2 regions of the Laedolimicola intestinihominis genome follow, and region 1 is predicted to be linked to the other one. Evidence: riboswitches for the same ligand, from Rfam matches in the RefSeq annotation. Region 1 holds a riboswitch; the other holds the start of a gene.
The links. A riboswitch is a leader RNA that binds a small molecule or an ion and turns the genes downstream of it on or off. The one in region 1 is predicted to bind cobalamin.

Region 1 (4,330 bases):
CTGTATGTTCTCTCCGGATCCAGGGATCCGATATATTCGTCCTTCATACCCACGCAGCTGATGACCGTAGCGCAGCTTTCCGCGCGGTCATACTTTTTCATCAGCTCCAGGATGCGGCCAATGCTGCCTCCTGCCTTCATGATGACCACGTTGTCATAGTGGGCGATGGCCTCCTCCACCTGCTGCTCCGCACGGACGGAGGGCACGATCACCAGGGACTCATTTCCCTCCATCAGCGGTAACCGGGCCGCAGCCGCTCCGCTGCAGAAGGATGGGATACCCGGGATAATCTCCGTTTCAAAGCCATGCTCTGCCACATACTGGTTCACATACATATACGTGCTGTACACGGACACATCACCCAGGGTAATCATGGCAATGCTTTTTCCGCGGGAAAGCTCCGCCGTCAGCTGCTCACAGGCTGCGGCTCTGCATTTTTTCCGTTCTTCCCTGTCCTTTGCCATCCGGAAAATGACTTCCATCAGGCTCTTATGCTCCAAATCCACCACCGGACGGATAATTTCCAGTGCGGTGCTCATCTCTCCGGCCTCTTTTACCGGAACCGCAATGATATCTGCCGCATCCAGAATCCGCTTTGCTTTCAGTGTCAAAAGCTCCGGATCGCCCGGACCCACGCCGATGCCGTATAATTTACCCTTCATCTATTTATTCTCCTCCTGCTCCTGGGCTGCCCGGGCGCGGTTCATGGCGTCCTCGGTCAGATCCTTTACGATTTCACTTGCGATCAGAAGTCCCGCTACGGACGGTACATACGCGGTAGAGCCGGGAACCGATCGCCGCTCTGGGCATTCCCCGCTTACTTCCCCGTTCTCGATGGGGCGCACCGCCTTCTCTCTGGAATAAAGCACCTTCAGCTTCGGAATGCCCCGTTTTTTCAGCTCCTGCCGCATCACTCTCGCCAGCGGGCATACGCTGGTCTGGTAGATATCCGCCACCTCAAACAGAAAGGGGTTCAGTTTATTGCCTGCTCCCATGCTGCTGATAAGGGGTACGCCAGCCTTTTCACATTCCTCTGCCAGAGAAATCTTCGCGGTGACCGTGTCAATGGCGTCCACCACATAGGTATAGCTGCCAAAGTCAAACTGTTCCTTATTCTCCGGAAGGAAGAAGCAGCGGTGCGTCTCCACCTGAGCCTCCGGATTGATATCCAGAATCCGCTCCTTCATTACGTCGGTTTTGTACCGGCCTACGGTTTTCCGGGTAGCGATAATCTGACGGTTCAGGTTCGTCAGACATACCTTATCGTCGTCAATCAGATCGAAAGCCCCCACGCCGCTCCGGGCCAGGGCCTCCACTACATAGCCACCCACGCCACCGATACCAAAGACAGCCACCCGGGCTTCCTTAAGAAGCTCCATGGCTTCCTTTCCCAGCAATAATTCAGTTCTTGAAAACTGGTTTAACATTTTTTCTGTATCTCCTCTCACCGCAGGAAAGCTGTCGAAATTTTCCAGCACAGAAAACAGGAGAGATCCGTATTGACAGATCTCTCCCTTTGATCGACAGTTATTTTTCTTTTCCTGCTGTCAACTGTATCCGGAACCGCTTTCCACGGAAGCCTGTCCATTTCCCGCAAAGAGCAGGTAGCCTGGCTTGCAGACACGCTGCTTACAGTGACCGGATCGCTCAGGCCTTCCACCTGATTCCCCTGCTTTATGCATCATGCATACTCTCTGCGTTATACCTTAGTCAGTGTAGCATACAGACGGGCTTTCGTCAACAAAATATACCCTATAGGGTTTCCCTTTTAACAGGTTGCTCCTCCTGTCAGATGAAGCTGCGCATCCAGAATCTCCTGCTTTCTCTCCAGAATTTCATCAGACAGAAGCTGCTGCTCCACGTTATCGAAGCCGAGACGTTCGATGGTCGCAGCGAAACGTTCGCCGGTAATGCCCTGCTCCCGATACAGGAGAATCGCCTTTTCAATCACGTTTAAGGCTTCTTCCTTACTGGTGAACACCTTACGCAGCGCTTTTCCGTGATTGATTTTTTTGCCCCAGCGGCCGCCGATGTAAATCTTAAATCCGTACTGACCGTCTTCGATGGCGTCGAAACGGCATTGACCCACACAGCGGCCGCAGTTGTTACAGATTTCTTTGTTAATCTCCAGAACGCCGTCCTTCACCTTTGCCGCGCCGATGGGACAGGCTGCCTCTACGCTGCACTTCTTACATCCGTTACAGCTATCCTCGTCAAATTCGGGGATTCTCTGACCGATGATTCCCAAATCATTTAAATCCGGTTTTACACAATTGTTGGGGCAGCCGCCTACCGCAATCTTAAATTTGTGCGGCAGCTTTACCGTGTGATACCCCTCATAAAAACGGTGATGGATTTCCTCGGAAATGGCGAAGGAATCCAAAAGTCCATACTGGCAGGTGGTTCCCTTACAGGCTACAACCGGGCGTACCACAGAACCGGTTCCACCTGTAATTAGTCCTTCTCTGGCAATATATTCCTTGAATTCTTCGATTTTGTCGTAGGGAACGCCCTGTACCTCCACCGTCAAACGGGTGGTAAAGGTTATCACTCCGTTTCCGAATTTTTCCGCCGCTTCCGCAATGCATCTCTGCTGCGCAGCCGTTATCTTTCCATTGACAGTAATGATTCTTGCCGAGAAATTATCGGTTCCCTTATTGCTCAGAAATCCCATTGCCTTTACGCGCTTTTCATCTTCCTTGCTGATTGTTAATGTAGCCATTGCGTGCCTCCTTTTATTCTTCCTCTGTTAATTCTGTATGGAAGGTCATGCCGCCCTCCAGTACCTTTGTATCCGTATATCCGTAAGCCTTCAGACGGTTCTGCACCAGATAAGCCCGTTTTCCCTTGGAACATACCAAAAGCAGCTTTTCGTTCCTGCCAAGCCCGTCTGCCGGACCGTCCAGGCTGTTCAGATCCACATAGGGATACCCGTGCAGCGACGGTGTAATACCCGCATCCACGATCCGATAATTTTCTCCTTCTTCCGCATACTCTGCGGCCGTCATGCTGTCCAGCTCCCCGTTCAGCTTATTCAGCAGAATATTCACTGCATGCTGCAGCGGATGAATGGCGGTGGAGAAGGGCGGTGCATATGCAAAATCCATATACTGCAGATCCTCCAGCGTTGCTTTCATGGAAATCGCTGTAACAGCAATATCTGCCAGCTTGTCCACGGCGCCTTTGCCTGCCGTCTGCATTCCCAGCAGTCTGTGGCTTTCCCGATCTGCCACCAGCTTGATGACAAACAAATCTGCTCCCGGATAATAATGGGCCTTGTCATCTACCACACAGATGACACTTTCCACCGGATATCCTGCATCCTTTGCCGCCTGCTCTGTGAGGCCGGTTCTTCCAATCTGGATGCCTGCAAGCTTTGCCACACCGGTTCCCAGGACTCCCGGATAGCTGATTTTCTTTCCGGCCAGATGCATGGCAGCTGCCCGGCCTGCGATATTGGCAGTGGAACCCATGGGAGACCACTGGGGCTTTCCGGTAATCCGGTTCGTTACCATAGCGCAGTCGCCGACCGCGTAGATATCCGGATCATTTGTCTGCAGCGCCTGATTTGTCAACAGAGCTCCTTTGAACATTTCCAGACCGGCGTCCTGTAAAAATTCCGTATTGGGACGGATTCCCATAGCCAGGATGCAGGCGTCCGCCTTCATGGCACGGCGGGAGGTTTTTACCTTTTCTACCTTCTCCTCCCCGAGAATTTCTTCCAGGCCCGTTCCGGTAAAACACATGACGCCCGCGTCCGCCAGCTTATTTTCCACATAATCCGCAATCTCCGGATCCAGGAAGCCCGGCAGAATATGGGGCGCGAAATCAATGACAGATACCTTCACATCCTTCGCCGCCAGATTTTCCGCGATTTCCAGTCCGATAAATCCACCGCCCACGATCACTGCCCGACGGATCTCTCCAGCCTCCACAGTCTGCCGAAGCATATCTGCGTCCTCCGGCGTTCTCATATAAAATACATTTTTCAGCTGCGTGCCCGGGCAATCCGGCTCGAAGGGACGCGCGCCCGTGGCAATCACCAGCTTATCATACGCATAGGTTTCGACTGCTCCCGTATCCAGATTCACAGCCTCCACGGTTTTCCCTTTTCGGTCTACTTTTGTCACTTCAGTCCGGATTTTCACCGACACTCCGGTTACTTTTTCATAAGATTCCGGCGTATGCACCAGCAAATCCTTTTTTTCCCGGATCACGCCGCTCACATAATACGGAAGACCGCAGCCCGCATAGGAAATATCCTTTCCCTTTGTCAGGATCCGGATGTCCGCATTTCGATCTTCCCGCTTCAGCTTGGCTGCAGCCTTGG
Region 2 (4,330 bases), on a different contig from region 1:
GATTTTTTCACCGAACCAGTCCCAGTTGGCAGCCTGCTCGGGGAAGAGGCCTGTATGCTTGAAGCTGAAGGGCTTCAGATTGAATGTTAAGGTATTCTTGCCCTGGCAGAGGGGATACTGGATGGTCCATTGCTCCGGCAGGTCGAAGAATTCCCACTCGCCGCCGCCCTTTTTGCTGCGGTGGTAATGGCCGTTCATGCGCTTCCAGCCAGGCAGCTTTCGCTCCGTATCCCAGATAACCTGGGGATCCGGACGCACCAGCAGATAGTCGCCCCAGCGTTCCAGCTTTTCTCCTTTCGAAGTATCCAGTATCTCATAATCGGTCCAGTTATCTGCGATCCACATGACAATCTCCTTTGGTCTTTAAAAATAAGCGGAAAATACTGTCCACCACCATGATGGACAGGGCGATCATTCCCGCCACAATCAGTGTCTGAATAATATAATAGGAAGTCATTCCGTCGGAACGGATGACAGAGTGGGCGATGCGGAACATGCCCGCGCCCGGCACCAGCGGTAAGATGCCCGGGATGACGAAAATCGTGACCGGAGCCTTCAGGACCCTTGCGAAAATCTGGCCGCAGAGGGAGACGAGACAGCCGGACAGAAAGGTGGACATGGCCACAGACAGATTGATTCCGATGAGAAACAGATAGATCCACCAGCCCACCGCGCCGGTGAAACCGGCCCAGATGATATATTTGCGCGGTACGTGCAGCAGAAAAGAAAAGGCCACAACGGAAAAAAACGCGCCGATAACCTGTATCAGCATAAAAGCCTCCTTACTGAATGAAACGAAGTCCGATGACAATACCCATAGCTACAGAGGCGGCGACCACAAAGGCCTCCATCATCCGGGCGGAGCCGGAGATATAATCCCCGTGCAGGGTGTCAAAGACCGCGTTGGTGATGGCTACGCCGGGAACCAGGGGCATGATGGCCGCGATGATGATGGAATCCAGGTTCCCTATAATAGGAAGAAACTTCAGAAGTCCGCCTGCGAACAGTGAGATTACCACGGCGCTCAGCAGGATTCCGAAGAAGGCGGGCAGCTTCATGCGGTTGCACAGATACAGGCAGATGGCCATGAAAAATCCGGCCACGCCCGCCACAAAGGCCTCCTGCCAGGTTCCGCCGTAGGTCAGTGCAAAGGCCGCGGCCACGCCCGCGTTGGCCAGCAGAAAGGCCTGGGGAGGGTGCGGTTCCTTTTTCAGCTTTTTTATCTGCCGGAAGGCTTCCTTCAGTTCCAGCTCCCCGCTGCAGAGTCCTCTGGAAATACTGTTAATTTCGTCGATGATACTCAGGTTCGTGCCACGGCTGTGAATCCGGCGGGTCACCGTCATGGACTGGATGGACGGGTCGTCCAGAGTGACCAGAAAGCCGGTCACCATCACGAAAGCTTCGGCGGTCTTCAGCCCCGACAGCTCCAGCATCCGCTGCATGGTATCCTCCACCCGGTAGGTCTCAGCCCCGTTGGCCAGCATCAGCTCCCCCGCCATGACGGCGGTGTCGAGCAAAAGTTTGTAATCCATTTGTCTGATTTCCTTATACCTGATTTTGTATTGAGAATAATCTATGCCCATTATACCTATGTAAGAGAAGCGGGTCAAGGAAAGTATGGATAGAAAGAGAAATAATTCCTGTTTCCGAAGGGACAGGCTGAATTACCGGAAGATAAAAATGGAAAAATCTTGACAGATATAGAGAAATCAAGTAAAATAAACGGGCATAGTGTTGTCAGTCGCGTACGGCGGCTGATAAAGAATAGAGAATCATGTGGAAATCATGGACGGTACCGCCACTGTATACATAAAGAATGATCCTTAGATGAAAGTCCGCCATTGGGGTAAACCTGAGAAGGCGTGGAGAGTTCGCTGGGCTTCTTCCCTGAATATGTGAGTCAGGAGAACTGCTATGCAGCAACCTTAGCGGACGATCTATTTGCGAAGGCTTATTTCCCATGTAAAATCGGTCATGGATGCAAAAGCATCCATGGCTTTTTTGTGTAATGAAGTCGCTTTTCTTATTGAAACGGAGGAAAACAGTGAAAAAGAACAGGCTCGTATCCAGACTTATCCAGATGTGCGTAGTGCTGATAGGCATTTCCTTTCTGACCTTTTTATTAACCTACCTTGCGCCGGGCGATCCGGCCACAGCTATGTATGATTCCCTGGGAATTACTCCGAGTCCGGAAATGCTGGAGCAGGCCAGGCAGTCCATGGGACTGGACAAACCCTTTTTACAGCAATATGTGGACTGGATAGGCGGTATTTTTCACGGAGATTTTGGAACCTCCTTCAGTAAAAGCGCCCCGGTACTGGATCTGCTGATGAAAAGACTGCCGGCAACGTTCCGGCTGGCCCTGTTTTCCCTGGGACTGATGTTAATTATTTCGGTTCCCCTTGGAATTCTTTCAGCGGTCAGACAGGACGGGATAGCGGATTATATCGTTCGCTTTCTTTCTTTCCTGGGTATTTCGCTTCCGGGCTTCCTGATTGGCCTGATCTTATTATATGTCTTCGCTTTGAAGCTGGGACTGGTAAAGGTGGCGAGCAGCTCCGTCGGAATGGAACAGATGCTGTTGCCGGGGATTACGCTGGCCATTGCCATGGCCTCCAAATATTCCAGACAGGTGCGCACGGCGGTGCTGGAGGAGTTGCACCAGGATTACGTGACAGGCGCGAGAGCCCGTGGAATGAATCAGTGGGAAATACTGTTCCGCCAGGTTCTTCCCAACGCCATGCTTCCGCTGGTTACCATGCTGGGGCTTTCCTTTGGATCACTTCTCGGAGGAACCTCGGTGGTGGAGATTATTTTCTCCTACCCGGGACTGGGTATCCTGGCGGTGGGAGCGGTAAAGGCGCGGGATTATCCGCTGATCCAGGGCTTCGTATTATGGATAGCCCTGATCTATATGGTGGTAAATCTGCTGGTGGATATATCCTATCATTATATTGATCCGAGGATCAGGGAGGGGGAGGACTGATGAAAAAGAATACAAGATTTGCGGTGCTTTCCATTCTGGTTTTCCTTATCCTGGCAGTGGCATTCCTGGCGGACAAAATCGTTCCCTACGATCCGTTGAGCGCGTCACTGAGCGACGCGTTCCAGGCGCCCGGAAAAGAACACTATTTTGGAACCGACGCGCTGGGACGGGACGTGTTCTCCCGGGTGCTCTGCGGGGCGACCACCAGTGTATACAGCGTACTGATTCTGGTGGCGGTAATCCTGGTTGTGGGTACCTTTCTTGGAATCATAGCAGGGTATTTCGGCGGGGTGACAGACGCGGTAATCATGAGAGTGGGCGATATGATGATCGCCTTCCCAGATCTGATTCTGGCTATGGCAATCGCTGGAATTCTTGGGCCAAGCCTGAAAAATTCCATGATTGCAATCGCGGCGGTAAGCTGGACCAGATACGCCAGACTTTCCAGAAGTCTGGTGCTGAAGATACGGAACAGGACTTATATATCGGCGGCGGAAATCTCAGGATCCAGACATGGCAGAATCCTGATGAGATATATGCTGCCCAACGCGCTCCCCACGATGATCATTACGGCGGCGACGGATATCGGCACCATCATGCTGTCGCTGGCAAGCCTGTCCTTCCTTGGTTTTGGAATCCAGCCCCCTACGCCGGAATGGGGATATATGCTGAGCGAGGGAAGAACTTATATACTGAGCAGCCCGTGGCTGCTGTTTTGTCCGGGACTTGCGGTCTTTATTACGGTAGTCATCTTTAATCTCTGGGGTGACTGTATTAGAGATATGATAGATCCAAATGCAACAGAAAAACGAAGAAAGAAGAGGAGAAAGAGAAGATGAACGGAAAAAAACTGATTGCCCTTGCCCTTAGCCTGTGCCTTGCGGGCAGTATCACAGCATGCGGCGGCAGCGCAGGAACAGAGCAGAAAGCAGCGTCAGACGGAGGAAGCGCGAAAACACAGCTAAATGTGGCGACAGAGTTGACCAGCGCAACCCTGGATCCGGCAGATGACTGGAACAGCTGGTTTGTGATGCGCTGGGGCGCGTTGGAAACGCTGACCCGTTTTGAGGACGACGGCACCGTGTCACCGTGGTTGGCAGAAGACTGGTCTGTAGCGGACGATCAGCTGACCTGGACTATAAAGCTGAAAGAAAATGTAACCTTCTCCAATGGAGAATCGATGACGGCGACAAAGGTTCAGGAATCCCTGGAGAGATTATTTGAGGTGACAGATCCCAATAAGGGCGGAAATGGAAACCCCTGGAATTATTTCACATATGACAGTATCAGCGCAGACGATGAAGCCTGGACTGTGACGATTGTAACAAGTGAGCCGACCGTAGA

Region 2: another riboswitch for cobalamin. It lies ahead of nikB (nickel ABC transporter permease); the one in region 1 lies ahead of WMO29_RS00520 (tRNA threonylcarbamoyladenosine dehydratase).

The regions. Positions count from the first base shown of each region.
Region 1 covers NZ_JBBMFE010000001.1:132,076-136,405, reverse strand. The annotation lists gene cobI (precorrin-2 C(20)-methyltransferase) at 1-662, opposite strand, end outside; gene WMO29_RS00520 (tRNA threonylcarbamoyladenosine dehydratase) at 663-1,427, opposite strand; cobalamin riboswitch at 1,583-1,710, opposite strand; gene WMO29_RS00515 (ferredoxin-like domain-containing protein) at 1,769-2,722, opposite strand; gene WMO29_RS00510 (FAD-dependent oxidoreductase) at 2,736-4,330, opposite strand, start outside.
Region 2 covers NZ_JBBMFE010000002.1:318,205-322,534, reverse strand. The annotation lists gene WMO29_RS03925 (class I SAM-dependent methyltransferase) at 1-345, opposite strand, end outside; gene WMO29_RS03920 (threonine/serine exporter family protein) at 329-772, opposite strand; gene WMO29_RS03915 (threonine/serine exporter family protein) at 783-1,532, opposite strand; cobalamin riboswitch at 1,713-1,931, shown strand; gene nikB (nickel ABC transporter permease) at 2,045-2,986, shown strand; gene nikC (nickel transporter permease) at 2,986-3,825, shown strand; gene WMO29_RS03900 (ABC transporter substrate-binding protein) at 3,822-4,330, shown strand, end outside.